Regions from separate parts of the Syntrophomonas curvata genome, predicted to be linked through region 1. Evidence: riboswitches for the same ligand, from Rfam matches in the RefSeq annotation. Region 1 holds a riboswitch; each other region holds the start of a gene.

Region 1 (10,295 bases):
CAAAGACTTCTTCGCTGCCAATAAGGATACTGCAGGTCTGGAGAAGGAATTCCATAACCTGGGGCGGGCTCTGGAAGCCTATGACAGTATCCTGGGTACCCTGGTCAGCTGGAAGGGCAGTAATCCTTCCCTGATTCCAACCTATTCCCGCCGGGTTTTAACTGCCACTTCCCAGCTGCATGCCGGTCATCTGCTGCTGGATCAGGCCCTGATTTGCCTGAAGAAAATGGCTGAAATAGGTCCCGAACATTACGATTACAAGTTCTACAAAGGCAAAGTGGAAGCCACCCGCTGGTATCTAAGAAACGTGGTGCCTAATATCTGGTGTATGGCCGATATTATTGCTGATGCCGATACTTCGGCTTTGGATATCGACCTGGAGTCCTTTGACTATTAAGTAATGTTATAAGTGCCGCTGGCGGAAGCATGTGCTTCCGCCAGGCATGAAATATTTCCCGCATATTTTATATGCAAACTTCCACCCAATAATTCCCCTGTCAAAGAAGAAGTGCCTGTCACTTCTTCTTTGATTTTTGACCGCAAAAAATAAGGAGATATACCGGCAGTATACCTCCTTATGATTTTTGTTTTAGCTATTTCGCTTTTTTGCCGCCTTTACCCTTTTTCGGACCTTTGGTGGCAGGCTTTACTGCAACAGCTTCCTTGAGGGATTTACCAGGTTTGAATGCCGGAACTTTGGTAGCAGGAACTTTAATTTCTTCCCCCGTTGCCGGACTGATGACTTTTCTTTCTTTCCGGTCACGCACTTCAAAGCTACCAAAGCCGATAATTTGAACCTTGTCGCCATTTGCCAGTGCCTGTTGGATGGTCTCTACCAGTGCATCAAGCGCTTTAGCAGCATCCTTCTGAGTGACCTCGGCCTTTTCCGCCAAAGATTTAACAAGTTCCGATTTGTTCACGACTAGTCCTCCCTTAAAAAATTTATTAACCATAATTTACATTCCCCATAAAAAGGGCAATTCCTGCTACTAAACAAAAAATTTTTTAGATTTCTTATAAATTTTCAATTTAGTAGGTAGTTTATATTTTTCCAGTTTCGATCAACTTTATGCACTGAACCCCTATTTTCAGGCTCTTAGTAATAAAAAAGCTTAATAAATGCGGCAATACTGCTAATCAATAACTTCCAATATAGAAATGCTGCGGTCAGTAGCCAGGTTGTAGAAGGTGTCCCCCACCATCACGATTGGCCGAGTAGGTTGAGATGGATCAACGTAAATCACCACCCCTATTTCATCATTGGAAAGCAGTACTTCATTGCCGACATAGAAACTGGTGATTTTATCGTAAAATACCTTGGATATGCTGGGGTTAAGTTTACCGAAAGACTCCTGCCAGAGTATTTCGGCTGCCGTGTAAGGCGACCTCTTGCTGGAATAAACCCGGGTAGAGGTTACGGCATCGTATACATCGGCAACTGCAACCACCGACACACAGAGATTTTTGCTGTAACCCCTGGTCCCCATGGGATAACCCGAACCATCCGCCCGCTCGTGATGCATCAGAGCTGCATTGGCAACATTGCTGCTTATCCAGTCATACTGGGTCAAAAGATTATAGCCCATCAGAGTATGTTTCTTTATCTCCTCATATTCACTATCGGACAACTTGGCCGGTTTATTTAATATGTCATCATCTATAAATACCTTACCGATATCGTGTAATAACCCAGCTTCGCCTAATTCCTTTATGGCCTCCGGATCACATTTAAGCCAGCGCCCCATCAATATACAGAGCAAGGCTACGTTAACCGAATGGGTGAAGAGATAGTCATCCTTTTCCTTCATCAACCGCATCTGGCGAAACAAGTCGCCGGCATCAAAAACCTGCTCCAGCAATAAATCGGTTATATCCTCGAAATCCAGCGGCTTGCCCAGCTTGGCTTCCAGCATAAATGATCTGACTACCCCCAGGGAGTCGCTATAGACATCTTCAAATCGCTTCCCCGATTTAACCCTGGTCTCGGCGTCCATGATAAAAACATCATCAATATTGCGACTGCGGAGATTGTCCAGGTGTTCCCTGGTGACCATAGTCCCTCTGGGCAAAAGCAGTTTGGAATCATAGGTAAATATGTCTTTTCCCAGGGTTACGCCGGGCTTTAAGCTGTTAACCTTTATTTTAAGCATCGCTTGTACCCTTTCTAAAATTACTCTACTCATTGGCTATTCTACAAATAGCAATTATTTTCCTTTTAGCTTTAATAATTTTAGACATCTTTTATGCAGGCCGGAGAATGGCACTGAATCAATTCCACCGCTAATTGCTTATCCTCCAGAAAATCGTACAGCAAGGGAACTACAATCGCCTCGGTCCCATGGTGGCCGGCATCTATGACCGCCAATCCTGAAGCTTCGGCTTCTTTAGCTTCATGGTATTTCAGGTCGCCGGTGACCAGCACATCTATATTACGGCCCCGGAGATGCCCCATCAGGCTGGCGCCTGACCCGCTTATTACGGCAACATTATTTACCATACTGTCCAGCTCCCCGACTACTCGCAGTGATTGTAATCCCAGCCCGGCTTTTACCTGGAGAACGTAATCCCGCAGGCTGGTCTTCTGCAGCAAATGTCCTTTGCGCCCCGGGCTGAACACCCTTCCCTGGTTTTCCAACCGATAGAGATCATAGGCTACCTCTTCATAGGGGTGAGCTTCCTGCATGGCGGTTAGAACCCGGCCAATATCGCGCTCGTAAATTATTGTCTCCAGGCGGAACTCATCCGTCTCTTCCAGTATGCCGCTTTCACCGATATAGGGGTTGCTGTCCGGTCCGGGACGAAAAGTACCGGTACCCCGGGTACGAAAGCTGCAATCCGAATACTGACCGATAAAACCGCCTCCAGCCGTACAGATAGCTTCCCTGACTGCTTCTCCGTGGGTTACAGGTACAAATACCACCAGCTTGAACAAGGCTTCCCGGTAAGCCGGATACAGCGGCTCTATACCCAGCAGACCCAGACGTTCCGCCAGCAACTGGTTAAGGCCCTGCTGGGCAGTATCGAGATTGGTATGGGCAGTATAAAGAGTAATACCGGCCATAACCATCTTTTGTATCATCCTGCCCCCCGGTGATGCATAATTAATATTCTTCATCGGACGGAAAAAGAAAGGGTGATGGGTAATGATCATATCGACCCGATTATCCACCGCCTGTTGTAATGCAAACTCATCCAGATCAAGTGCAATCAGCAGACGGCCTACTTCTTTATCAGCGCTGCCTATCTGCAAACCGCTGTTATCCCAACTTTCAGCCAGATATAAGGGAAATGCCTCCTCCATAATAGCCATGATGTCTTTAGCCCGGACTGCCATCAAGTATCGCCTCCAGTTCTAGTATTTTGCCCCGGTATTCATCTACCGCAATATCCCGGTCACCGCCGGCCTGCATTAAACCGTGGCAGGCCGCCCGGTACCTGCTCAGGCAGGATTTCAGGTAACGTGACCTATAGGCCGTTTCCCTGCGCAGCAGCAAGGGCCCGACATCGATTTCCAGAGGGGTCAGGCGATAGGGAATGTCCCCCGGGCCGGCACTCAAGGCCACAAACAGGCGGCCATTCTCATCAATCAGCCTCTCTTCCAGTATCGGCCAGCCCCGCCCGGAAAGTTCCCGGCGCAGGGCTCCGGCCCGACTCATAGGCTGAAAAACAAACCTTTTAAAGCTGCAGGCCTTACTGTAATCTGCAGAGAGGATTTCCGCCATCGCTTCCCCTCCCAGACCGGCTATAACCACATTTACCGCTTCACCGGAACCAAGCACGGCCAAGCCGTCGCCCCGGCGTATTTTTATCAGCCCCCGGCAGGGGCTGTCCGCGACTCCGGCCAGTAAACGCTGGTAAGGGCCATCGCCCAGCTCGGTGGCAATAACCTGCGGTGCCATTTTATGTTCTACCAAAAATCGGGCCAGTCCCCCGTGGTCTGCGCCTATGTCGGCGGTTACCCCGCCCTTTATTATCATTTCGGCAAGCGCCAGGAGACGCCGGGATAACAATATCATAACCATCCTCTCGTTATGTATTTTAATATTATATTAAATTATTATCTGCGAACAAGGTAATTTAAAAACCCCGGCCTAGTACTAGACCGGGGTTATATATAGCTGTTTATTCTATTTTACAACCGGCAGGTCTTTTACACTTAAAGCCAGCTCCTCATCGGAAAACTCGATATCATCGGTTTCACCTGCCAGAAACTTATCATAGGAATAGAGATCCAGGTTGCCATGTCCGCTGAGGTTGAAGACAATGGTGCGGGGAACTCCATCTTCTTTGGCTTTTAGAGCTTCGTCGATGGCTACCCGGATAGCATGGGCTGATTCCGGTGCCGGCACAATACTTTCGGTACGGGCAAAAAGCATGGCAGCTTCAAAGGTCGGGTTCTGTTTTACCGCCCGGGCTTCAATCAGCCCATCATGATACAACTGACTGACCAAAGGTGACTCTCCGTGGTATCTTAGACCGCCGGCATGGATTCCCGAGGGTACAAATCCATGTCCCAGGGTATACATCTTCAGGGCCGGGGTAAGACCTGCCACATCGCCGTAATCATAAGCAAATACGCCTTTAGTAAGAGTGGGACAGGCTGCTGGCTCTACTCCCACCAGACGGATGCTTTTGCCGGCCAGTTTATCCGGTATGAAGGGGAAGGCGATGCCGGCGAAATTGCTGCCTCCGCCACAGCAGCCGATGATAACATCGGGATAATCGTCAACCATTTCCAGCTGCAGCTTTACTTCCTGTCCGATTACACTCTGGTGCAGACAGACATGATTCAAAACACTTCCCAGGGAGTAGTTGGTATCATCCCTGGATACTGCGTCTTCCACCGCTTCACTGATAGCCATTCCCAAACTTCCCGGGGTATCGGGGTTCTTTTCCAGGGCCTGGCGTCCGGCAGCAGTCAGACTGCTGGGACTGGCAACACAGGTGGCGCCATATAGCTCCATGATCGAACGCCGATAAGGCTTCTGGTAATAGCTCACTTTCACCATGTATACCATAGCCTCCAGGCCAAACAGCTTGCAGGCCAGGGACAATGCAGTTCCCCATTGTCCGGCCCCGGTCTCGGTACTAATCCGCTTGATGCCCTGAACCTTGTTGAAAAATACCTGGGGCAAGGCTGAGTTAAATTTATGGCTGCCCACGGGGCTAATGCCCTCATATTTGTAGTAAATACGGCAGTTGGTGTCCAGAGCCTTTTCCAGGCTGCGGGCCCGAAACAAGGGTGAAGGCCGGTATTGCTTGTAAAGTTCCCGTACCTCCTTCGGTATCTCTATAAACCTTTCGATCGATACTTCCTGGGCAATAAGTTCCCGGGCAAATATAGGCTCCAAATCAGCCGGGCTTAATGGCTGCATAGTCTGGGGATTTAAACCAGGAGCAAGGGGATTGGGCATATCTGCCTGGACATTATACCAGAATTTCGGAATCCTATCCTCCGGCAGAATGATTTTGGTGAGCTCGGCTCTACTCATCTCAGCTAATCTCTCCTCTCGTATTTGATTAAGTATTTAAAATTTAGTTTAGCACAGGATAATAGGCATCGCAAGTGCCGCGACCTTGATTATGCACAGGTCTATATATAAATATCTACAAGGCTTCCTTTTGAGGTCACCCTGTTCTTTATCAGTCCTGATAAATCTTTGACCAGCAGGGAACATAATAGTATAATGCTGGCAAGACAGAGGGGAGCCGGAACGGTCCGGCTGAGAGTGGACGGCAGTCCTGACCCTTGAACCTGATCTGGGTAATGCCAGCGTAGGGACAAGAGTTACTCGAACCGAAAGCTGCTCTTTTCTGTGCGATAAGAAGCAGCTGTTTTTTTTAAGGAAGGGGGATTCCTTTGCCCAATGCCAACTTAAGCCTGCAGATCCTGCCTCTGGTGGCGGAAGACCAGGTATATGCAGTGGTGGATAAAGTTATTGCCGCCATTCAGGCCAGCGGCCTGAAGTACGTGGTAGGCCCTCTGGAGACCACTATGGAGGGAGATCTGGAACAGATGCTGAATCTGGTCAGGAAAGCCCAGGATATTTGTGTAGAAGCCGGCGCCGGCCGTATAGTCTCAATCATAAAAATCGATTATAGCCCGAACGGAGTATCCATTGATGAAAAACTCAGCCAATATCGGCCATAAAGTAGCCCCCTGGCTGGCCTTCCTGCTCCTGCTCCTGATATGGGAACTGGGGGTGAGGGCATATAACCTGCCCGGATACGTTCTGGCCAGCCCGGGCAAAGTTCTGGCTACCATTACTGACATATACCCGGCACTTTGCTTTCATGGCAGCATGACACTGCTGGAGGCGGTTACCGGTTTCATCCTGGCCATTATTATAGCCTTTGTCATGGCATTCCTGCTGGATACCTGCGTATGGTTAAACCGGGCGGTCTATCCCCTCCTGATAATATCCCAGACCATACCCCTGATCGTACTGGCGGTACTGTTCACCATCTGGTTCGGATTCGGCTTGCTGCCGAAAATACTGGTGGTCATACTGGTTTGTTTTTTCCCGGTGGTTATCAGCTTCAGCAACGGACTGCGTAAGGTTGACCCGGATCAGTTGAACCTGTTCCGCTCCATGGGGGCCAGCCGCCTGAAAACCTTTGCCATGGTCAAACTTCCGGCAGCTATGCCGGCATTCTTTTCCGGTATCAGGATATCAGCCACCTACAGTATTATGGCTGCCGTAATAGCTGAATGGCTGGGGTCAAACCGGGGATTGGGATACTATATGACCCTGCAGCAAAAACAGTTTGCTATTGACCGGGTGCTGGCTGCGGTGGTGATAATCTGTCTTTTAAGCCTGCTGCTGGTCAAGCTGATCGATTTGGGCGAATACCTTCTGGTGCCGTGGAACAGGTCGTATTTCAATTCCCTGCCTGGGGAAGATTACAGCAAAAAGGAGAATTCAGCATGAGAAAAATAACGGCATTGCTTATAATTATAGGTCTATTGTCAATACCCCTGGCCGGTTGTAATCAAACCCCTCAACCGGCTCCGAATGAAAAACTGACTAAAGTTACGGTTCTGCTGGACTGGCTGCCTAACACCAACCATACCGGGCTTTACGTGGCTCAAGACAAGGGTTATTTTAAAGCCGAAGGTCTGGAGGCAGAGCTTCTGCAACCGGGTGAAGGAGGCACCGCCCAATTACTGGCCGCCGGAAAGGGTGATTTCGGCATCAGTTATCAGGAGGAAGTAACGGTAGCCCGCTCGGAAGACATCCCGGTAGTAGCCCTGGCCGCTGTAATTCAGCACAATACTTCCGGTTTTGCTTCTCCGGTGGAAAGGGGGATTAAGAATCCCGGTGATTTTGCCGGTAAAACTTACGGGGGCTGGGGTTCACCGGCAGAAACGGCCATGATCAGGGCATTAATGACCAAGTACGGGGCTGATTTCAGTCAGGTCAAAATGGTGAATATCGGTTCCGCCGATTTCTTTACCAGCATGCATAAAGGCATTGATTTTTCCTGGATTTACTGGGGCTGGACCGGGATCGAGGCTGAACAGCGGGACATGAAGCTCAATTTCATCAAACTACGGGATGAAAACGACTCCCTGGACTTCTACACCCCGGTCATAATAGCCAGTGAGACAAAACTCCGGGATAATCCGGAATTGGCTCAAAAATTCCTGCGGGCCTGCAGCAAGGGTTATGAGTTTGCCATCAAGAATCCGGAGGAGGCCGGAAGGATACTGCTTAACAACGTTCCGGAACTGGATCAAAACCTGGTCAGGGCCAGCCAGAAGTACCTGGCCCGGGAATATCAGGCTGATGCCCCGCGCTGGGGCGGGATGAAGCAGGAAGTCTGGAAAAAGTACGCTGATTTTATGTTTGAGAACGAGCTGATAAAAAAGAACATTGACCCGGAGAAAGCCTTTACCAATAAATACTTGCCCTAAATTATGGGTCTGTAGAATATTAATTCTGGTCTTGGGAGAGATGGACTTGGCCAAATTAGAAGTTGTAAATGTAAGCAAAACCCTGGAGAGGCTTCATACCCTGGATAACGTCAGCATAGAACTCCGGGAGCGGGAGTTCGTAGTTATTCTGGGGCCCAGCGGCTGCGGTAAAAGCACCCTGTTAAATATTATCGCCGGCTTAATCAAACCCGATCAGGGGGGCGTCTGCATTGATGGCGAGGATTGGAGCGGGCGCACCGCCAGGGTAAGCTATATGCAGCAAAAAGACCTTCTCCTGCCCTGGAAGAATATCCTGGATAATGTGTCCATCCCCCTGCTTTTAAAAGGCGTCAATAAGAATCAAGCCCGGGATACGGCCCGGCACTACCTGCAGGATTTCGGCCTGCAGGATTTTGCCGCTTATTACCCCCGGCAGCTCTCGGGCGGCATGAGACAAAGGGCGGCATTGCTAAGGACCTATCTTTTTGCCAGCGACATTTTGCTCCTGGACGAGCCCTTTGCCGCCCTTGACGCTATTACCCGGCACAAAATGCAGATCTGGTTAAAAGATTTGCGCAAACGCTACCAGCCCTCGATTCTTTTTGTAACCCATGATATCGGTGAGGCTTTGCAACTGGCAGATCGAATCTATGTTCTCTCTGCCCGCCCGGCATATATCAAGCTGGAAATTGACCTGGCTGCTACCTCAACCAGAGATGAAAAGGAGCGACTGCGGGAAAGGATTTTAACCCTGCTGGAAGAGGAAGCTGAAATCCGGTGAATCCTCGCCTAAAGTCCTCAACTTTCGCAGTTCGGCACACCGGGGTAATATCCGTATTGGCAATATTTCTACACCACCTGCAGCTTTTCAGAACTGTCGTTTAACGAGCTTTCCCACTTCTTGCAGCGATCGCCCCAGTAGGCCAGCACCTGTGAACCTCGTTTGATGCAGACTACTTCGCAGAGATTGGGACAGCCCTTGCATTCGCGGCTGCTTGACTTGAACTCGCCCTCCATAATAAAATCCTCCCCGCGGAATTTACCCGGCGCTTGACTCTGCCCCGCCTGTTCCTGAGCCAGCATGGCGGCGCCAATGGCGCCCATAACTTCATAGGGTCCGGGCACATGGACGGGACAATCCAATACCCTTTCAAACGCTTTTCTGATACCGGCGTTGGCGGCCACTCCGCCCTGAAACACAACCGGTTCCCGGATCTTTTTGCCCTTGGCCACATTATTCAGATAATTTCTCACCAGAGCCTCGCAAAGCCCCATGATAATATCCCCTACCGGGTAACCCATCTGCTGCTTGTGAATCATATCCGATTCCGCAAACACGCCGCAGCGGCCTGCTATACGAACTGCCTGGCGTGAGCCCAGGGCATGTTCTCCAAAATTCTCGATAGCTATATTTAATCTGGCGGCCTGCTGATCCAGAAATGAACCGGTACCCGCAGCGCAGACGGTATTCATGGCAAAATCCTGCACTATCCCATCCTTAAGGATGATTATTTTGGAATCCTGACCTCCGATTTCGATTATGGTGCGGACCCCGGGAAATATTGCTGACGCCGCTACCGCATGAGCTGTTATTTCATTTTTTACCACATCCGCCCCCAGCAAAACCTCAGCCAGGTGGCGGCCGCTGCCGGTGGTCCCCACTCCCCTGATATCAAGGGTTCCGCCATGTTGTTTTTTGATCCGGGCAAAGCCTTCTTTAATAGCATTGACCGGGTTCCCCAGAGTACGTAAATAAACCTTCTCCCGGATATTGCCGTATTGGTCCATGAGTACAAAGTTGCTGCTGACCGACCCGATATCGACTCCAAGAAACTGCTGCAATGTTACATCCTCCTGTCAATAAGAAAATAACCGCTCTCTACGAGGAAAGCCCTCCGGGGATCGCTGCTAAATACTTGCGTTTGCCGGGCGGTCAACGCTCCTGAACGGCTGACACGACTTTCTCTGCAGCATATCCAGGAAGGCCTCCAGGCGGGTATAAATTCCCGCCTGGCCGGAATGTTCATCAAAATACATGCTCATACAAGGAATACCTTCAATTTCGCTGACCTTTCCCAGCACCGACTGCGCTACTATTTCCGGCATACAGGTAAGGGGTCCGATCTGCACTACGCCGTCATATTTTTTTCGGGCAAAATCCACGGTATAACCGACTGTTTCCTGTCCATGGCCACCTACCCAGTAATTGAGATAGGGACTGGCACAGTTTATTATTTCACCATGCCGGGAACGCTTAATCCATCCCCCCAGCAGATGGTCATTGACCCATTCACTCATATAGATGGAACATGTAACCTCGGCATTTAACCTTCCCATGTAGCGGGCCAGATAGTAGTTGGCGGCCGGTTCCAGTATG
Region 2 (10,295 bases), 740 kb from region 1:
AGGGATAAAGGCTGATTCCTTGAGCAATGTGCACAGCAGGGCGGTGTAGAATACCGTCTCGGTTGACCAGTCGGTCAAGGCCAGGGAGCGATAGCAGTCTTCCGCCGCTACGGGGCTAACCGATATGCCTGCCCCCCGCAGATCTTCAATAAAACGCTGAATCTGACCGGAAATTGCATTCATACCTATGCCTCCGAGTTAGTTTTAAGCTTTGGTGAGCTTGGTTCTAACTTTATTTATATCCTCCTGGTACTTGAGTATGACGTTCAGGGTCTCTGCCATGAAATCGGGGCTGATGTCTTCCCGCCCCATAGCCAGCAAGGAGCAGGCCCAGTCTATGCTTTCCGCTATGCTGGGCTGTTTGCGCAGATTCATCCGGCGGATTTGCTGCAGGGCTTCCACCAACTGGAGGGATAGGCTTTGGCTTAGACGGGGAACCCGTAACTCCAGGATCATCTTTTCAATTTCCGCCCGGGGAAAGTCCAGATAAAGGTAGAGGCAGCGGCGCTTTAAGGCCTCCGATAATTCGCGGGTGGCGTTGGAGGTTATAAATACGAAAGGTATATGGCAGGCCTTGATCGTACCGAACTCGGGGAGGGTTACCTGGAATTCGGAAAGCAGTTCCAGCAGCATGGCTTCAAATTCAAAATCTACTTTATCGATTTCATCGATCAGCAGGCAGCTTCTTTCTGCACCGGTAATTGCCTGCAATAAAGGCCGCCTTAACAAAAATTCTTCGGAAAATATCTCCTTCTCAACTTCGCTTACAGTAAAGTTCTGATTGGCTGTCGCCTGGATATGCAGGAGCTGCTTCTTATAGTTCCATTCGTATAGCGCTCTGGTCTCGTCAATGCCTTCATAACACTGCAGCCTGATCAGAGGCAGTCCTTTCATGGCGGCAAAAGCACAGGCGATCGAGGTTTTTCCGACTCCAGCCGGGCCCTCTGCCAGTATCGGCTTACGCAACTGCTCTGCCAGGAATAATACCGTAGCCGCCCCATCATCGCAAATATAGCCGGCGCGATGCATTCCTTCCTTGATTATTTTAATTTCTTCCATTGAATTCCCCCCTGGTTTTAGTGAGGCAGACCCAGTATGCTATTGACCAGATTCTGTTTGGAAAAGTGGCCGCTGGAAAGCCAGTACATCGGTCCTTCCCGGCCCAATAGATTCCTGCGGATATTGGCCGGGGAAACACCCTCGCGGTAGAGGACCCCAACCCTGGACCGCAGTTCTTCCATGAAAGTGATTTTCCTTTTTAACGCCAGCCCGCCGTTGGGAACAGCCCCGGCAACCCCGCAGAAAACGGTCTCAATATCGAGATTTTCCAGTTTATGAAGAGACGATAAAATTTGATTGAAGTCCTCATCCTGACGCAGGTATTTAACCTTCTCGCCGCAAAACATATCTCCGGTGAAAAGCATTTTGGCCTGGGGTTCATATATACATATATGATCGGGTGAATGACCGGGCGTATGGAGTACATCGAAAGTGTGCCTGCCGGTGTCAAGGGTCTTGCCCAAGGCATAGCCTGAAGACGGTTCCGGATAGTTCCATACCAGATACTGATATAATTTCAAACGGGCCCGGCGGGGCTCGAGCAGGAAAGGCAGAGCTTCTGCGGGGGCGTAAATTTTGGCCTTGAAATGATTCTGCAGCAAGAGGTTATTGCCGGTATGATCCTCGTGATGATGGGTATTGATTATGGTGCTTATGGTTTTGCCGTTCAGAGCCGATAATAGCTCGCCAGCGGCGTAAATGGTGCCGGTATCTATAAGGGTTTCCCCGATTAAAAAGCAATGGACATAGTACAATACCTTTTTGCCGATGTTGCGCCCCATTCGCAATAACGTAACTGAATCGCACTGTTTAGTCTCCAACAATTCGTTTTGCCTCCTTTACACGGGAGTAAAATCCGCTTTTTGCACCTCCTTCAAAAAGTCGTTTAACCATTCAGCCCGAGTCTCCTGACTCTTTATGCCATACTCCAGTATAGATATCCTAAGGGGGCTGACCTTTCTGCTGATCATACTTGCCCGTGCTTTTTGCAGGTCGGCTATAGTTTTTGCTACCGTATCCATCTGCTGTCTTATCTTTGCGGTTGCAGTCTCTTTATCCAAATACTGAATGTAATTACAGCGGACAAAGAAAGTATCCTTGCGGAAAAAATCGTAGCGAAAAGATCTTTCCTCCCCTTCGCTGCTTTCCAGCCATTGCCGAAAATCTTTCCGGCCTGCTGCAGTTATAGAATAAACGTGACGACTGGGAGCACCCTCCTGGTGTTCAACGTTTTTCCGGATTAGGTCAGCCTGTTCCAGCTTCTTTAACAGCGGGTATAACTGGCCGTCATTTATCCCGAAATCAGCAAACATCTTTTGGAATGCCGTGGATTTAAGCTGATAGCCGTGTAGTGAGCGCTCCATCAAAGCGCCCAAGAGCATATACTTTAACATGCTGATTTTCCTCCGAATGTAAGTTTAAACATATATTACAATTAAGGTATATTAATGTCAATATATAAAATTGCTTCGGTTCTATTGAATCCGGAAAAATAATGCTGAACGGAAATGAATGGACGGTTAATTAGCTTCCATGCTCCAGGCTGGACAGAATATCGCCGAAATCGTGATATTCCAGGGCCGGGAGGCCCTGGTCAATACAGTACTTGTACAGAGTGCCTTTGGCATATACCATATCGGCCTGCCGGGCCGGGCAGATGTCGGAATAGCCGTCGCCGATATAGACCGCCTGGCTGTCGGCGTCCTTTAATTCCCCCATCAGGCTGGTCTTGCAGGTTCCGCAGTTGCCGCAGGTCCGGTTGAGATAGGGGCATTCTATGCTAAAACCGCCGTTATAGACCAGCCGGTTGGCGTAGAAGGGTATGCTTAGCTGATATTTACTCAGGATGATCCGGATGTTGAAATCATAACCGTCACTTAATATGTAGACCGGATAATCCTTATCCCGGCACCATTGCCAGAAATCGATGAAAAAGGGATCGATGTCGATACCCTCTACGAGCTTTTTAAGCTCTCCGGGGGTGGCATCAAAAAGCTCGAAGGTACGGTTGGCGCACTCTTCGGTGGATATCTCTTTATTTTCCCATCTGCGGTTGAGTTCTTCCCAGCCTGCACGGGCATAGGCCTGTACCATGGCCCGGCAGGTGTCGGTTATGGTTATGGTGCCGTCAAAGTCTATAAAGAATTCCTTTTTCATTATTTCCTCCAAAGGTTAATCAGCTTCCGGGATGCCGCTTCTACATCATTACTGCCCAGTATGGCTGATATCAGGGATATGCCGTCAATTCCGGTTGCTTTTACTTCTTCCAGATTGGATATTCCGATTCCCCCTATGCCAACAACCGGGATGGAAACCGCTTGTTTTATTTTTTGCAAATTCCCGGTCCCGATGGGTTCGCCGGTATCCGCTTTACTGCCGGTAGGAAACACGGTTCCGGCACCCAGGTAATCGGCTCCGTTGCGCTCTCCAAACAGCGCCTGTCCTCGATTGGCGACGGAATAGCCCAGGATTTTCCCCGGCCCCAACAGCTTACGGGCAATTTTGAGGGGCAGGTCCTCCTGTCCGATATGGAGTCCGTCGGCATCTACGGCCAGGGCTATGTCCAGGCGGTCGTTTATTATCAGGGGTACATGATAGTGATTCACCAGTTCCTTCATCTTCAAAGCAATATTGTAAAAATCAAGGCTGGAGATATTCTTTTCCCGCAGCTGTACCAGGGTAACCCCGCCTTTTATAGCTTCTTCCACGGCCTGGAACAAATTCCTGCCCTTAAGCATACTCCGGTCACTGACCAGGTAAAGGCTGTAGTCTACAGGCATTGCAGCTTGCCCCCCTTCAGCATATCGTCCTCAGTTAAGGTGTAGACGGAGTCAAACAGTTTAGCCCGGAAAGTACCGGGCAGTACTGCCGGAAGGGATTGGGCGGCTCTTTCTCCTGCCAGGCCGAAGGCCATAATGGCAGCGGCGGCGGCGGCCAGAGCATCATCATCGGCTCCAACCGCAGCCGCTACCAGAGCCCCCACCATACAGCCGGCTCCGGTAATCATGGTCAGCAGAGGGGTACCGTTTTGTACCAGCCAGGTTCTTCTCCCATCACTTATGATATCCGTTGCTCCCGTAGCGGCAACAACGGTGCTATATTTTTCCGCCAGGCTCTGGCAGGCTTCTATAGCGTCATCGCCGTCATCGATTGAATCTACTCCTCTCACTTTACCCTGGTATCCGGCCAGAGACTTGATTTCCCCCATATTCCCCTTGATAACGGTGACCGGTCCGCAATTAAAGAGTTCTTCAATGAAGCTGGTCTTATGGCTGATAGCTCCGCAGGCTACCGGATCCAGTATAACCGGCTTTTTAAGCTCAGCTGCCCGCCGGGCTGCCAGCAGTGCGGCATCTTCCTGTTCTTTAGTAAGGGTACCCAGGTTTATATAGAGGGACGAAGCCAGGCCTACAAACTCCTCCGCCTCGATTCGGGCCTCGCACATGGCCGGGGATGCGCCAAAACAGAGAAGAATATTGGCACAGTCGTTTATGGTTACATAATTGGTAATGGCCTGCACCAGAGGAGTCTTCTCCTTTACCGCACGTAAACAGGCATTCATTTTCTCCAGCATACCATTGTCTCCTTTCCTTAGCTTTTTGCGTTCTCCGTGTCTGCTTTTGCAAGCATTGACCACATGCACCGAATCATCTAACCGCTACCACACCCGCCTTGCGGTATAGTTCATAAAAATGGTGGGTCGGCCCGGCGCCATGACCCAGCGGCAGGGAGTTGGCTATGGCTATATGGATGTACTCTTTGGCTTTCCTTATTGCTTCGGCTGCGCCGTACCCCTTAGCCAGATAGGCGGCGATGGCCGAAGAAAAGGTACAGCCGGTTCCGTGGGTATTGGGGGTAAAAATACGCTTTCCCTTTAGATGATCAAGCTTCTTGCCGTCAAAAACCACGTCGATAGCATCACCGGTTAAATGTCCGCCTTTCACTATGACATTACCGGCCCCCAGCTCGTGGATTTTTAGCGCTGCTTTTTCCATGGCCGCTATGCCGTCAATCTTATCTCCGGTTATAACTTCGGCTTCAAACAGGTTGGGGGTGACTACCGTTGCCAGGGGGAACAGGTTCTGTATCAGGGCATTTTTTGATTCCGGCCGCAGCAGGTGGCATCCGCTTTTGGAAACCATGACCGGGTCGACTACGATATTGCCGGCCTTATGTTTCCGGAGGCAGTCAGCTATAGCTGCAATAACCTCAATACTGGATACCATGCCGATTTTAACCGCGCTAACGGCAATATCCTCAAAAAGGCAGTTGATTTGCGCCTGAACCATGTCCCCATCCAGCTCTCTTACCTGGAACACCCCGGTGGTATTTTGAGCGGTGACAGCAGTTATTACGGTCATGCCATAAGTGCCAAGGGCGCTGAATGTCTTGAGGTCGGCCTGTATCCCCGCTCCTCCGCAGGAATCAGAACCGGCGATGCTAAGTACGTTTTTCATTTTAGTTCCTCCTTCAGTCGGGAAGTAAGCATTTTAACCCCTGCCTAAAGAGTAAAAGCAACAAAAAAAGATGCACAAGCAAATGCATCTTCAAATTATCCCGATACAGTTACTTTCCTACGTTAGAATTACCTAGACAGGTTCAAAGGGTCAAGCCGTAGCGGCTTTCTCAGCTTTCGCTCCCCCAGTAATCTGTGGTTGATGTTATTCTGTTGTCTATTAAACTATCTTACAACCTGCCCCCCCTGTCAAGGTATAAAATCAAGACAAGGCTAAATAATCTTACCGCACCGGTTTGTATCCTTAATGCAACAAGTTGGCGACAAAAAGGAAACATTGGTTCTAATTGGCATAAAAGGGAACAGGCCTTTATACGCCGGTGTTTTTTGCAAAGAGCACCGGATATGGGGAAATAATGGGCACATGCCGAAGTGCGAACAAATAAAAGGGGCCTGTAAAAATTAAAATTTATAAAAAGCGCCTTCCTGGTATGGCATTTGCAAAAGGCTGGCGGTAAAGAGTCCGGAAAAACGCAGGGGGGTGAAATATGCGGTAAACAGAGCATAATCCAACTGAAACCGGTCCCAAACCTGTTCAAGTAAACCATTTCTATTACAATCCGGGACTCTAAGTTCACGTTGCGATTGAATTTAGGTTCACCAATAAGCGAAGGGATAATTTGCTTGCTTATTATCCTGCCGTTGCAGGGTGAACCCGACCCGGCAGTCCAAGCAGAGACCTTTCCCCGAAATATATTTATTCGATAAAACGGTAAGAACAATATTTGTGAAAAAAAGCACACATTGGCCTGTAGGACAGAAACGTCGTAAGACAGTATAAGCGGAGGTGTAAAAAGTGGATTGGTTGGCTTCTTTAGGCATACTGATAGGTATTGCCCTGCTCATCTATTTGGCTTTCAAGGGTGTCAGTATATTGATCATCGGACCTATTACTGCTGTTCTTATTATTTTGACCAATGGTATGGACTTGATTCCGGCGCTTTTTTCTGATTCCAACTCGTATATGGTCGGTCTGGGCAATTTTATCACCAAGTACTTTATAATTTTTATTCTGGGAGCGATTTTAGGCAAATATCTGGAGGACAGTAAGGCGACGGTTACAATCGCCAACAGCGTACTAAAATTGACGGGCCGTTCTAATCCCTATGCTGTTCTGATAGCCGTATTTATCATTGGCGCCCTGCTGACCTTTGGCGGGGTAAATATATTTATTGTTATTTTCACCATCGTGGCCCTTTCCAGACCGTTGTTCCGGGAACTGAACATACCCTGGCATCTCCTGTTGGCACCTATGGTTCTGGGCTGCGCTACCTTTACCATGACTATGTTCCCGGGCTCCCCCTCTATTCAGAATGTCATTCCCACCGTATTGGGTACGACCCTGACGGCTGCCCCCCTGATAGGTATCGTTGCTTCAATCACGGTAACGGTATGGGGATTGCTGTATATGAAATGGCAGTTGAAAATAGCCCTGGACAACGGGGAAGAGTATGTAAGAACCGCAGCCGACGGCAATGCCGGTGCCAGTACCGGTGAAATCCCTTCCCTGGGGGCTGCCTTGGCTCCGATGGTAGTTCTCATAGCAATTATATTGATTGGCAGTGCCATGAAAATATCCGATGTAATCATACCAGCCCTCTTAGCTGCAATTATTGTTGCGGCTATAGTGTTGAATAAGTTCATACCGCATCAGCTGGGCACGCTAAATGCAGGTGCTGCAAATGCCATGTCCCCGGCGATTTTTACTGCTGCCGCGGTTGGAGTAGGCATTGTCGCTGCTTCAGCACCGGGTTTTAAGGTTATTTTAGGTCTTATTGGCAGCCTGCCTGGCGGGGCCCTGGTAGAGATGTCAGCCATAACTGGTTTTCTGGCCGCTGTAACCGGTTCCTCATCGGGGGCGCTGGGAATTGTAATGCCTGCATTCAGCGGAGCCTGGCTGGCTACCGGAATCGCCCCCGAGGTAATTCACCGGATAAGCGCTATCGCTTCCGGGGGGTTATCCTGCATGCCCCACAGCGGAGTAGTTTTCGCTTTGATGGCTATTACCGGCTTAACCCATAAACAGTGTTACAAGCACATCTTCTGGGTAGGTTTGGTGGGAAGTACAATTGCTTTGATAGTATCCATTATCATGGCTGTTTTAATGTACTAGCCCTGGCGGCCTTAAGGCCGTGCCCCGAGGCAGCAGCACCTATGAAAAAGGGTGGGCAGCTTTGCCGGTAAATGATTATGGAAGCGGAATACATTGGAATAACCAGGTATAACGCGGGAAATAATTAGAGAAAGCCTATGCTTAAGGTAAGTAGAAGCGCATAAAACCGGGTCATTATGGCGCTTTCTACTTATCTGCATTTCCTGACGGTAGTCAGGGCGGAGGGGGGAGGGAGGTGTGCTGCAGCCACACCCCCCCGGAGGTTAATCTGGATAAAACAACATCAATGCTGAATACTATGATTCATTTCGATCCTAATCAATTCGTTAAACGCCTTTCTAACTTCCGGATTCTGGTACAGCCGACCCATGATATTAAAAAGGCCGGTGATATACTGATAGGTTTCTCTTTCCAGTTCAGTAACGCTCATTTCGCCTTTCCCCACGATATATGCCATGGCGTCCAACTGGCTGAAAAAGTTGGCCATAGCCTTATAAAAGAAAGGCTCTATATCCTTGATATTTTGCTCGGTCACAGGAGGTTCAATAATAGGTCCTCCATTTTCATAAAAATAGGCCAGATCCCGATTAAGGTCAGCATTGATTAGATTAGTGATCTCTTTCTTGTTTTCAAAATATCGGGTTGCCAGTTTTTTTAGCATGTTTTTCTGGGCTTCACGCACCCGTCCGCCCAGATCCAGATAAGACTGGCCCAGATAATCCTTTAGCTCCGCTCCCAACGAATAAACCTCTTCGGTGCAACGCGGGCAGGTGACAGATACGGTTGGTCTCACTTGTATTTTATTAGCTAGCATTTTATGACCCCCTTAAATCGTCCGTTTTAAAGCAGACTAAAAATTACAGCCGGTAGTTTATTTGGAAAGCGACCCTCCTTCAGGGAAATATTTATGTGATACTATTCACAATCTTTTTTAAAAAATTTTTGCCCTTTCTGACTGTTTGTGAATGAGTTCACTTTATGAATTCATTATATATCTTTTAGGAGTAAATGTGAATAACTTCACTATTATTATTAACTTATAGGCGGATAAAAAATATTTATTGGCCCCATCATCCGAGGAAGAGGGTATGAGGGGGCGGCCGAGTGCATTTACGCATTAAACCAAATAGGATGAAGTATTCATCTTGTATCCAGGTTTTAGGCGATTTGGGTAGCGGCCTGGGACAAAGTGTAACCACTTACTCAATGATGCGCCTTTGCCATGATGTCTGGACAGCCGATTCTGCAGCGGGTAGAAGATCCTTAAATGCAAGCAGCGAAGGGGGTTGCGGTTAATACTTACGCCCCCGTCGAGGCAGCTGTTTCATGGTGCCGATAGTCTGGCATGATAACTGCATATAACCCCCGACGGGATCCTTAAATGCAGAGAAAAGTTGGATAAGAGCACTTGTGTTTATTGAAGCCCGGAATGGACGGGAGGTGATTTTTTGGAATGGCAAAACCTCATTTACGAGAAAGAAGATAATGTTGCTATTGTGACCTTGAACCGACCTGAGGTCTATAACGCAATAGATGAGCGCATAATGAGGGAGCTCAATGAGCTGATGAATGAGGTAGCAGTTGATGCTGGGATCAGAGCATTGATTCTGACAGGTGGGGCCGGGGTATTTTGTGCCGGAGCGGATATCGGGTTTGCTCAAAACGCTGACCCTATAGAGGCCATGGAATTTACCGCATTATGTAACAAGGCGGTAAACAAGATGGCTAATCTTGACATACCTGTGATAGCAGCAATAGCTAAATTGGCTTTAGGCGGCGGCTGTGAGCTGGCTCTGGCCTGTGATATCCGCATTGCTTCTATCGGAACCAGGATCGGGCTGCCGGAGGTTAATTTAGGAATAATCCCGGGTACCGGGGGAACCCAGCGTATGACCAGGTTGGTCGGGGAAGGCTGGGCCAAGCAGCTTATTTTAACCGGTGAACCGATAGATGCCGAAACAGCCCTGAGCATGGGCTTAATTACCAAAGTAGTACCAGCCGGCTCGTTGATGGATGAAGCTAAAAAAATGGCGGCTGAACTGGCCGCCAAACCTCCTATAGCGTTAAAGATGGCTAAAAAAAGTATAAATTATAGCGGCAACGTCGATTTAGGCTCGGGGCTGGAATATGAACAAAAATCCTGCTCAATGTTATTTGCGACCGAAGATCAAAAAGAAGGCATGAGAGCTTTCATGGAAAAGCGTCGGCCTGTCTACCAGGGCAAGTAGCTTCGGACATAATAGAAAAACTTGTAGGAGGGAGTTATTTTGAACTACAGAGAAGAATATCAGCGCAAACTTGTTCCAGTAGATGAAGCAGTTAAAGTGGTAAAGTCGGGGGATTTGGTTCATTATGGCGAATTTATGATGAGTTCCATGTACCTTGACGCAGCTCTGGCCTGCAGGGTGGAAGAACTGGAAAACGTAATGGTAAGGGCTACTGCTTGTCCCTTTCCCCCTAAAATAGCAGTGGCTGACCCGGAAAGGAAGCATTTCATATACAGTGACTGGCATTTTACCGGGGCGGAAAGGAAACTACAGGCCAAGAATCTCTGTAATTACATCCCGGGAACCTACCATGAAGGCCCGGCAATAGTTGACCGTTATG
Region 3 (10,295 bases), 480 kb from region 1:
CGCTGCAAACATTAAGACCGGCCTTCTGGGCAGCCCGAATTACCGCTATTTTGTCTGCATGGCTATGGGTTGTGCAAATATTGGGAAAGAAGCTTAAAGATGTCTCCAAATTGTTATGAATGCGGCTTACCCCCGCTTCTTTCAGCTGGCGGAATTGTTCTTCATTTAAAAGACCCAACGATACACACACTGCAATATTGGTTTGCTGACGGATGGTCCGGATACTTGCACAAATCTGATCCAGTTCTATTGCACTTAGTCTTTTCCCCGAGGTCACAATTGAATAACGCAGCACACCGCGCTCCTCATTGTACCGGGCTTGCTCCACGATGGTTTCTGTGTCCAGCAAGGGATATTCTTTCAGTTGGGTTTGATAAAATGATGACTGCGCACAATATTTGCAGTCTTCAGAGCATCTGCTGCTTTTGCCGTTGATGATGGTGCAGATGTCAAAGGCATTGCCGCAGAAATGAGCTCTGATATCGTTGGCAACTGCACCAAGCTCCTCTAGTGGTGCCTTGCTGATGATTAATGCTTCCTGTTTGTTAATCATCTGGCCTTGCAGCACACAATTTTTTATGTTTTCCAATTGGGTCACTGCCATGCTCCTTTCTTTTATCCTATTTATATCATTTAGTCTATACGGCTTTTAAAATGCCGTATAACGTTCAGCTCCTCATAGAGAGCAAGGCCGGTTAAATCTCCAGCTTTTCCATTGTTTGCAGTACTTCCCGGTAGAACTTGCTTTGTACGGCACCGTAGATAATGCCTATGACTAGCCAGGACAAACCGACTATTTTGCAGGTAACATCAAAACCTGTCCAAATATAGGCAAGTATAATAATTCCCATCCAGGGAGCCAGGAGATAAATGCAGATGCTTCTAAATTTACGATATCCCTTCCTGATGAAAAAGAAATAGAATACCGTAAAATTCAGAAGAATAAATGCACTCACTGCCCCAAAATTAACCAGTTTTATGATGATTTCCAGATCCGTAGCCAAAGAACAGATCAGAGACAGCAAGGCCACCATCAAAGTCGCCCAATGCGGAGTTTTAAAACGAGGATGAACCCGACCAATAAATTCCGGCAGCAAACCATCGCGGGATATGCTAAAAAGGATTCTCGCGGTAGCGGCTTGTGATGTCATGGTATTAGCGATACCCGTGGCCATAATGCTGACCGCCAGCATTAACACCTTCAGCCAATGCCCGCCGACTATTGCTCCAGCATCAAAATAGGCAGTTTCCGCATTAATAAGCGTATAGTCCGGGGTAATTAATGTAACGATATAAGTCTGCAGCACAAACAGGCCCCCTACCAGTAATAGAGCGGACAAGGTAGCTCTGCCAACGGTTTTCTCAGGTTCAATAGTTTCTTCGGCCAGGGTACTTATAGCATCAAAGCCTAAAAATCCAAGAGCCGCAATGCTGCAAGCTGAAGCTGTAAATTGCAGATTAATCTGACCCGGTTGATAAAAAGGATGCAGATTAAAACTGCCGCTTCCACCTCCGGCACTGATATACATAATCCCACATATTAGGATCAACAATAGTACAGTCAATTCAAATGCTAACATTAATTTTCCTGACCGAACCGTATATTCAATTCCCAGTATATTTGTGACAGTATTAAGAGTAGCGAAAGCAATAATCCAAAGCCAGCCGGGGATGGACGGTATTAGTGCCACACAAAAGTTGCTGGTCATTAGGTACAACACGCTAGGCAGCAAAAGATAATCAAGAATGATAAGCCAGCCTGCCAAAAAGCCGACATGCGGGTTGAGCCCTTCTTTTACATAGGTATACACCGAACCGGCTTGGGGAATATGTTTACTCATCTGCACATAACTAAGAGCAGTGAAAAACATTGCGATCATGCCAATCAAATAAACCAGCGGAGCCATTCCGTGGCTTTCCTTGGAAACGTAGCCGAAAACACTCATCGGAGCAATTACCACCATAAACAACATGCCATAAATCAGCAGATCCTTGAAAGATAAAACCCTTTTTAATTCTTGCTTCATTTCCTTATCTCCATCGAATTTGAAAATCTATTTAATTGAGACAGGCGCACGTCACAATGATATACAGCGATACCGATAACGGTTACCATCGTTTACGCACCTCATTGTAAAAAGAAGAGCAACATGTGAGTTTAGTTTTTTATTATTCATTAGTATAAGGTATCTTAAGCTAATTGTTAACCATTATTTTCATTAACGGTTAACGATAATTTCGGAAAAAGTATTGGAATGTAAAATTCTTGCAGTAGAGGTGCTAAAAAAACGGAAGACTTCTTTTCCCGCAAACTTCGCAAGTAAATTCGGATTACTATGCTTTGCTGGCCAATAAATTGAAAGAACAAGGATGCTTCGAAATGCTGGGATACCTCGCGGGGGCAAACAGACGTCCGCGCTTTTTAGCCCCCTGACCGGCTTGCGGGACGATTAACGGGAGAAGCCGCACAGACGATTTGCACATACAGTCATTGGTGTTGGCAGCGGATTGTATTTACAAAGTTAATATTAAATACTATAATCATCCTTATAATTAAATATGCGTCAGCTGGGGGTGCCGGAAGGCTGAGATAGGGCGTAGCCCTTGTCCCTTTGAACCTGATGCGGGTAATGCCGCCGTAGGGAAGCTTTGCTAGTAAGTTTTACGAGCCTGTTCTATGCGGAACAGGCTTTTTGAATTTTACTTCCCTGCCGACGAGTTAATCAGATACATTTACTGAATCAGAAAATAGGAGGCTGAATTATGACACAAATGGATTATGCCCGAAGGGGGCAAGCAACTCCACAGATGGAAGCAGTTGCCCGTAAAGAGGGTATTCCTCTAAAGGTTTTAATAGACAAGGTTGCGCGTGGGGCGGTAGCTATTCCAGCCAATATAAACCACAAGTCGCTTGACCCCGAGGGAGTGGGAGAAGGGCTTAGAACCAAGATAAATGTTAATCTGGGCATATCACGTGACTGCCTAAATTATGATAATGAACTGGAAAAGGTCGACCTGGCTTTAAAACTTGGTGCAGAAGCTATCATGGATCTGAGCAGTTACGGCAATACCCGTGAGTTTCGCCGCAAGGTGGCGGAAATATCACCAGCTATGTTGGGGACTGTTCCCATGTATGACGCCATAGGCTTTTTGGAAAAAGACCTGGAAAATATAACAGTTGATGAGTTTTTTAAAGTAGTGGAAGCCCACGCGGAAGATGGTGTCGACTTTATGACCATTCATGCAGGTATGAACCGCAAGACGGCTGAACGCTTCAAGAAAAATCCCAGACTAATGAATATTGTATCCCGCGGCGGTTCTTTATTATTTGCGTGGATGGAACTGACCGGTAATGAAAATCCTTTTTATGAGCATTATGACCGGCTTTTGGATTTACTCCATAAATATGATGTAACTATCAGCCTTGGTGATGCCTGCCGCCCCGGGTGTATCAATGATGCTACTGATGCGGTTCAGATAGAGGAATTAATTACTCTTGGGGAATTAACCCGGGCGGCGTGGGACAAAAACGTACAGGTTATAGTGGAGGGGCCTGGGCACATGGCTTTGGATGAGATTGCCGCCAACATGAAGCTGCAAAAAAAACTGTGCCACGGAGCCCCCTTTTATGTTCTCGGACCTCTGGTTACAGATATCGCACCAGGTTATGATCATATAACCAGTGCTATCGGAGGAGCAATTGCAGCATCTGCCGGGGCGGATTTTCTGTGTTATGTTACTCCCGCCGAGCACTTACGCTTACCAGCCCTGGAGGATGTAAAGGAAGGGATAATAGCTTCCCGTATTGCCGCTCATGCTGCTGACGTTGTCAAGGGTGTACCTGGCGCCCGGGAATGGGACCGGCGCATGTCGGATGCACGGCAAAAACTGGATTGGGAAACACAATTTAAGGAAGCTATTGATCCGGAAAAGGCTCGCGCCTACCGTACATCCTCTGCTCATGATGGTCAGACCTGTACCATGTGCGGTAAAATATGCGCAGTGCAAACTATAAATAAGGCTCTGGCTGGAGAAAGAGTCAGCTTTAAATAAAAGGAATAAATCGATACTACAGATAACAGCTCTATAGGACTGTGTAAAGCATTAAAGAATCATGGCTGTTTAAGATAATCCAAAAAGGAAAAACTAGTAGTATGACCAATAGAAGGAGGTATGGGTTATCCAGTTAAGTGCACGTAACCGATTGAAAGGAAAGGTAGTTAAGCTTGATCATGGGCCGGTAAACACGGAGGTTAATTTGCAGCTTCCAGGCGGAGAAACCATAGTTGCAGTTATTACTACGGAAGCGGCTGACAATCTGGGTTTGGAAAACGGCAAGGAAGCATATGCAGTAATAAAAGCCTCCAGTATAATGGTAGGAGTGGACTAGCCTTTTAAAGGTAATAACCAAGCGGAGTCAATAGATAATTTTATGACTCCGCTTAGTTATTGCAGAGCAGGAAAAAATATGGTAAAAGACTGGTGAAATATTTTGCGGATTTATTTTGGTTATGTGGCTATGTCCGTAATAGTCCCGGAATGTACTCCTTCAAAGACTATTACCTTTCAGAATTTGTCCAAAATCGACGGCGAAAAAGCCAGATTCTCCAGATTAAGTTCCATTGCCAGGGAGAATCTGCGCAATACCCGGCGGCTTTTTTTCCATAACCAAGCCCACGACATTAAGTTATTTCGCATCACTTCAAAACTGATTCCTCTGGCTACCCATCCGATAGCGGAAAACTGGGATTGGTTTGTTGAGGTGAAGGATGAACTTAAATCCCTGGGTGACTATGCCCGGGAGAACGCATTTCGCATTAGCGCCCATCCCGACCATTTTACGTTATTAAATTCCCCCCGGGAGGAAGTTGCCGAGGCATCGATTAGAGATTTGGAGTATCACCTGCGCATAATGGATGGCATGGGATTGGATTCATCGGCCAAGCTGGTAATCCATGTAGGCGGAAGTTATGGCAATAAAGAAGCATCGTTAAAGCGGTTTATACAGAACTACAAACTCCTTTCCAGTGAGTTCAAGCAGAGAATAGTGCTGGAAAACGATGACAAGATTTACACCGCCAGAGAAGTCCTGGGTTTGTGCCAGGAATTGAAGATTCCTATGGTACTGGATATTCATCATCACTGGTGCAATAACCATAATGATGATGTCGGGGACTATCTAGCGGATATATTCGCTACCTGGGAAGGCGAGGCAAGGCCTCCGAAGATACATCTGTCCAGCCCCAAAGATGCGAAAAGATTCAGAAGCCATGCTGATAATGTTGAGGCTTCGTTTTTCCTGGAATTCCTCGCCAAGGCCAGGCCACTCAACCGGGACTTCGATGTCATGATCGAGGCGAAAAACAAAGATCAGGCTCTTTTTAATCTGTTAGCGGAATTGAAGTCAATACCATATATCCATTTTATTGATGAGGGCAGTATAGAGGTTTAAAATATGGTCAGATGTAACGGGAAAAACAAAATGGGCGCCGGTAACGGACTCAGGAAGTTAAAGGAGGCCTGATTATGCTACATCGGGTTAAGCTGACGACGGGGCAGCATGCGCAGATGATTGACATTACGGCTCAGGTTCAGGATGCGGTTCGGCAGGAAGGAGTAACCGAAGGTATGGTTCTGGTCTACTGCCCGCATACCACGGCAGGCATTACTGTGAACGAAAACGCGGACCCGGATGTCGTGCATGACATTTTGATGAGATTAAACGAGCTTTACCCCTGGAAGCATCCGGGTTATAATCACGGGGAAGGCAATTCCGCCGCTCACTTGAAAGCCAGTACTATAGGTATATCGCAGCTCGTTCCGGTAGCCGATGGCCGTTTGCTGCTGGGGACCTGGCAGGGAATCTATTTCTGCGAATTCGACGGGCCGCGCCAACGGTCTTTTTATGTCAAGGTACAGAAAGATTAATGACATGATTATTACCATTATGTTACAATTGCTTTGATTTCGTTTATCAAGGAGTGATAGCAGTAGGAATGCGAATAATAACCGACAACTGTTGTGACTTACCCCGGGAGGTGCTGGAGCGTTATGATATCGCAGTGGTACCCTTAAGAGTAAGATTCGGGGATGAGGAAATCCCGCCGGAGAATTTTGATAATGCTGCCTTCTATTCCCGTTTGAAGACATCATCTCGATTGCCCAGCACCAGCCAGCCTATGCCAGGAGATTTTTTGGAACAATACCGGAAAGGCACTGCAGAAAACCAGGAAATCATTAGCATCCATTTATCCTCAGGAATATCGGGAACGGTTCAGTCGGCCAATATAGCGGCCGATATGCTGCCCGGCAAACCTATACATGTGGTTGATTCCAGGAAAGCTTCGGTGGGCCAGGGATTAATGGTATTGGAAGCCGCCCGCATGGCCCGTTCGGGAGAATCAGCAGCATCAATCTTGCTTCGGCTAAGTGAAATGCAGAAAAGGATGCGTTGCATCTTTGTTGTCGGTAATCTTGATATATTGATTAAAGGGGGACGCCTATCCCGGGCCAAGGGGTTATTGGCAGGTGCTCTGGATATAAAACCAGTACTGCATATGGACGCGGAGGGGAAAATCGTACCCTTTAGCAAGGCCCGCGGCCATCGGGGGGCGAGAAATAAGCTTATCGAGCTCATGGAAACTCTGGGCTCTGATCTTGGCAGCCAAACTGCAGGAATTTGTCACAGCGCCTGTCCGGATGACGCCGAATACCTGAAAAGCACCATAATAGAAAAGCTTGATGTTCCGGAGGTAATCATAGGTGAGATAGGGCCGGTCATCGGTTCCCATGTAGGTGCAGGGACGTTTTCGGTGTTTTTCGAAGATTAAGGAGCGCTATAATCACAGATCATGCAGATTTAAAACATGGGTTAAGCTTGCATCCATGGTTATATCTGATGCTGTTGCAAAGTTATTGTTTCTGCAGTCCCCGGATTCGCCGTGTCGGTTTTAAGGTGCACCGAACAATTCAAGGTATTCCCCGTACCCCTCTTCCTCCAAGCGCTCAAGAGGGATGAAGCGCAGGCTGGCGGAATTAATGCAGTAGCGCTGGCCGGTGGGCAGAGGTCCGTCGTCAAAGACATGACCAAGGTGGGAATCGCCTTTCCGGCTCCGAACTTCGATGCGGGTCATGCCGTGGCCGGCATCTGGTTTTTTGACTATTTTCCCCTCGTTAATTGGGCGGGTGAAGCTAGGCCAGCCGCAGCCGGAGTCGTATTTGTCCCGCGAACTGAACAGGGGTTCACCGGAGGCAATATCCACATAAATACCTTCCTCTTTATGATCCCAATATTCGTTACGAAACGGTGGTTCGGTAGCATTATTCTGAGTGACGTCAAACTGCAACTTGGTGAGTCGGTGCTGCAGGGCTTCACGGTCCTTTAAATTGGCTGTCATATCCTTTTTCGTCCAGTGTTCCTTAATAAATGCATCCCGTCCCGAACCCAGCCGGTATAGTTCATAGCGCTGCGGGTTCTTGCGGTAGTAGTCCTGGTGATAATCTTCCGCCGGGTAAAAAGGGGCAGCGGGCAGAATAGTCGTCATAATAGGGCGCGGGAAGCGCCGGCTGGCATCCAGAGTCTTTTTAGAGGCTTCAGCCTGCTGGCGCTGGCTTTCGTTATGATAAAAAATAGCTGTGGTATACGAATGCCCCCGGTCATGAAATTGTCCTCCGGCATCGGTAGGGTCAATCGAGCGCCAGAAAACATCCAGAAGCTCGGTATAGTTTACCCGTTCAGGGTCAAATCTGACCTCAACCGCCTCATAATGGCCGGTTTTCCCTTCGCATACTTCTGCATACGTAGGGTTTTCTGTCATCCCTCCGGTATACCCCGAGGCCACATCCAGCACACCGTCGAGCTGCACAAAAGGTGCTACCATGCACCAGAAGCAGCCACCGGCAAAGGTAGCCAGCTCATATTTTCCTTTAGCTGCATCAGTCATAATAATACCTCTATCTGTGCTCTATTTTTGCTCCCAGTAGGCTTCGGCTTCCTTCTCCATCTTCTCCAGGCGGGTATAGTAGTCCGGAAACTCATTCAGGTGGGCCAGGGCTATTTTACCCGTAGTTAAGGCATCATCGTCGGTTACATTGGTGTGCGCGTCCTGCAGGCCGTGCTCCAGCTCGACGTCCATGCCCATACGGAACTGCTCGACATCGAACTTGCTCCAATCTATCCCCAGTTGTTCACCGATGGTCCTGGCCTCCTCAGCGGTAAAATGCTTTTTTGCCGTCATTTCATTCTCTCCTTTCATGGCGCCCGGCAATCGGATTTTATGGTTAAACCGAACCAATCTGACTATATTATAACCGTCCGCATTGTTTTGTAATAAATTTTCTGCTCAAATGCATGCTTTTAGTTTTGCTTAAATTAGCTCACATATGTCGGAGAGCTCTGATTATTTTCGATTCCGGCAGGCAAATCGAAAGGCGTTTGTTTATCAGGTTAAATGAATAATAAATGCAGAAAACACGGTTGACATTATATCTTATTATATTTAGAGTTATGTCAGGTAATGTATAGTTTTGTTTGATTTTGCTTGAGCTTAGTAAATTCTTGGTAGCCCTATATCCCAATCTTGTTTCCAAATAAATTTACAGGAGGCTGACGAATATGGTTAGTGTTCCGCAGGAAGCGGTTTCTATCCGACCGGTCGGGGTAGTTGTTTCCGATTTTAAAAAAGTAAGCCGGGAGTATGATTATAGTAATGAAAGCATGATTTATATGCGGGAAGATCTTAGCGACGCCCTGATCGGGATTGAGTATTTTTCCCATATCCATATTATCTACTACCAGCACCGGCGGAAAGACTGGTTTGAATTGATAGGAATGGGACGGGAAGATGAGGCTCCTCTGACCATGCCGTTTGCCAGTGAACCGACCTGTCAGGGAATATACTCCACCCGCAACCCGGCCCGCCCTTCCGGCATAGGGTCCTGTGTGGTTGAACTCATAAGACGGGACCAGAACCGCCTTTTTGTGAAAGGGCTGGACGCCATTGACGGAACTCCGATTCTGGACATAAAGATATACATACCTCACTTTGATGCCTTCCCCTTGGCCGAAACCCCTTTGAATTGGTGCCGGGGAAATGAACTGATAACAACTTCCCGTGCTTTCCACTGGGATACCATCAATGTTGGGCTTACCCTGGGACTAAGGACTGGAGCCAGGGCGTTGCAGGTTTTGGGCATCGGTCGGGGGGAAGCGGTGCAAGCGGAAGTTGTGGGAGGACATTTCTTTGCCCAGGGGATAGAAGCGGTTACCGGATGCAGCACTCTGCGGGGCAATATGAGCTTTAAAGAGCTCAAGAGTTCAACCGGGGAATGGAAGTTAAGACTGGTAAGTCAGGATAAAGAGGTGGAAATCAAGCTTAACGATAATCTCTACTCGGGGGCGGGTGAAGTTCTGGAACTGAAGGAAGACACATTATTTGCCTCGGTGGTAAAAGGCTAGAATATATTGATTGTGAGGAAATCCCATGGCCCATGCGTTAGCAGTATTTTCATCGCTTAATTTGGTAAACCGTATGAAAAGCCGGTTAAATCAGGGTAACGATTATTTTGCCATGATTCGCGCTCCTCAGTGTATAGCGGTTGGGGGGTGCAGCTTTGCCCTCCGCTTTGAGGACAGCAAGCTGCCGCTGGTGCAGCACACAGCCCAGGAATTAGGGATTGCCATCATTGGCATGTACGTAGAAGAAGACCGGGCAAACGGCAACAAAGTATATATTCCGATCGAGTAAGCAGCGAGGCGTTTTTAAAATGATATATCTGGATAATGCCGCTACCTCGTGGCCCAAGCCTGATGCAGTGGGTGAGGCTATGGTTGCCTGCATTAAAAATTACGGGGCCAACCCGGGGCGAAGCGGCCACCGCCTGGCGATGCAGGCCGGCGAGAAAATATATGAATGCCGGGAGAATCTCGCCCGGCTGTTCGGGATTGGCGACCCTTTGCGGATAGCTTTCACGGCCAATGCTACCGAAGCCATCAATCTGGCTGTTAAAGGGCTGCTGGCAGCGGGCGACCATGTGCTTATCAGCAGCATGGAGCATAACGCGGTGGTTCGTCCCCTGAAAAAACTGGAGAGCCGGGGAGTGGAGCTTTCGATTGTAAAAGCCGACCCAGGTGGGCGGGTCGACCTTAAGGATATTGAAAAAAGCATCAAACCGAATACCAGACTATTGATTGTTACCCACGCATCGAATGTAACCGGAACGGTCAATGACGTGCAGTCAATCGGCTCCCTGGCGCGAGCGCATAAAATCATCTTTATGGTGGACGCGGCGCAGAC

What was found. A riboswitch is a leader RNA that binds a small molecule or an ion and turns the genes downstream of it on or off. The one in region 1 is predicted to bind thiamine pyrophosphate.
Region 2: another riboswitch for thiamine pyrophosphate. It lies ahead of thiD (bifunctional hydroxymethylpyrimidine kinase/phosphomethylpyrimidine kinase); the one in region 1 lies ahead of ACU70B_RS05395 (thiamine-binding protein).
Region 3: another riboswitch for thiamine pyrophosphate. It lies ahead of thiC (phosphomethylpyrimidine synthase ThiC); the one in region 1 lies ahead of ACU70B_RS05395 (thiamine-binding protein).

What each region holds. Positions count from the first base shown of each region.
Region 1 is NZ_CM129641.1:1,218,733-1,229,027, reverse strand. Features, by position in the region: gene ACU70B_RS05425 (acyl-CoA dehydrogenase family protein) at 1-397, shown strand, start outside; gene hbs (non-specific DNA-binding protein Hbs) at 594-920, opposite strand; gene ACU70B_RS05415 (HD-GYP domain-containing protein) at 1,134-2,183, opposite strand; gene ACU70B_RS05410 (Nif3-like dinuclear metal center hexameric protein) at 2,231-3,334, opposite strand; gene ACU70B_RS05405 (tRNA (adenine(22)-N(1))-methyltransferase) at 3,318-4,016, opposite strand; gene ACU70B_RS05400 (TrpB-like pyridoxal phosphate-dependent enzyme) at 4,128-5,492, opposite strand; TPP riboswitch at 5,693-5,799, shown strand; gene ACU70B_RS05395 (thiamine-binding protein) at 5,861-6,151, shown strand; gene ACU70B_RS05390 (ABC transporter permease) at 6,123-6,932, shown strand; gene ACU70B_RS05385 (ABC transporter substrate-binding protein) at 6,929-7,918, shown strand; gene ACU70B_RS05380 (ABC transporter ATP-binding protein) at 7,959-8,699, shown strand; gene ACU70B_RS05375 (acyl-CoA dehydratase activase) at 8,768-9,760, opposite strand; gene ACU70B_RS05370 (2-hydroxyacyl-CoA dehydratase) at 9,827-10,295, opposite strand, start outside.
Region 2 is NZ_CM129641.1:482,046-492,340, forward strand. Features, by position in the region: gene ACU70B_RS02225 (VWA domain-containing protein) at 1-183, opposite strand, end outside; gene ACU70B_RS02230 (AAA family ATPase) at 205-1,059, opposite strand; gene ACU70B_RS02235 (MBL fold metallo-hydrolase) at 1,077-1,883, opposite strand; gene ACU70B_RS02240 (helix-turn-helix transcriptional regulator) at 1,899-2,453, opposite strand; gene ACU70B_RS02245 (MtnX-like HAD-IB family phosphatase) at 2,584-3,216, opposite strand; gene thiE (thiamine phosphate synthase) at 3,216-3,839, opposite strand; gene thiM (hydroxyethylthiazole kinase) at 3,830-4,633, opposite strand; gene thiD (bifunctional hydroxymethylpyrimidine kinase/phosphomethylpyrimidine kinase) at 4,707-5,516, opposite strand; TPP riboswitch at 5,614-5,712, opposite strand; gene ACU70B_RS02265 (GntP family permease) at 6,372-7,688, shown strand; gene ACU70B_RS02270 (hypothetical protein) at 7,972-8,502, opposite strand; gene ACU70B_RS02275 (enoyl-CoA hydratase/isomerase family protein) at 9,137-9,916, shown strand; gene ACU70B_RS02280 (acetyl-CoA hydrolase/transferase family protein) at 9,956-10,295, shown strand, end outside.
Region 3 is NZ_CM129641.1:735,601-745,895, forward strand. Features, by position in the region: gene bioB (biotin synthase BioB) at 1-604, opposite strand, end outside; gene ACU70B_RS03115 (APC family permease) at 696-2,027, opposite strand; TPP riboswitch at 2,561-2,662, shown strand; gene thiC (phosphomethylpyrimidine synthase ThiC) at 2,764-4,053, shown strand; gene ACU70B_RS03125 (TOBE domain-containing protein) at 4,181-4,390, shown strand; gene uvsE (UV DNA damage repair endonuclease UvsE) at 4,493-5,452, shown strand; gene ACU70B_RS03135 (secondary thiamine-phosphate synthase enzyme YjbQ) at 5,527-5,928, shown strand; gene fakB (fatty acid kinase binding subunit FakB) at 5,997-6,830, shown strand; gene msrB (peptide-methionine (R)-S-oxide reductase MsrB) at 6,951-7,943, opposite strand; gene ACU70B_RS03150 (DUF5661 family protein) at 7,965-8,237, opposite strand; gene ACU70B_RS03155 (TrmO family methyltransferase domain-containing protein) at 8,615-9,457, shown strand; gene ACU70B_RS03160 (putative Se/S carrier-like protein) at 9,483-9,746, shown strand; gene ACU70B_RS03165 (aminotransferase class V-fold PLP-dependent enzyme) at 9,766-10,295, shown strand, end outside.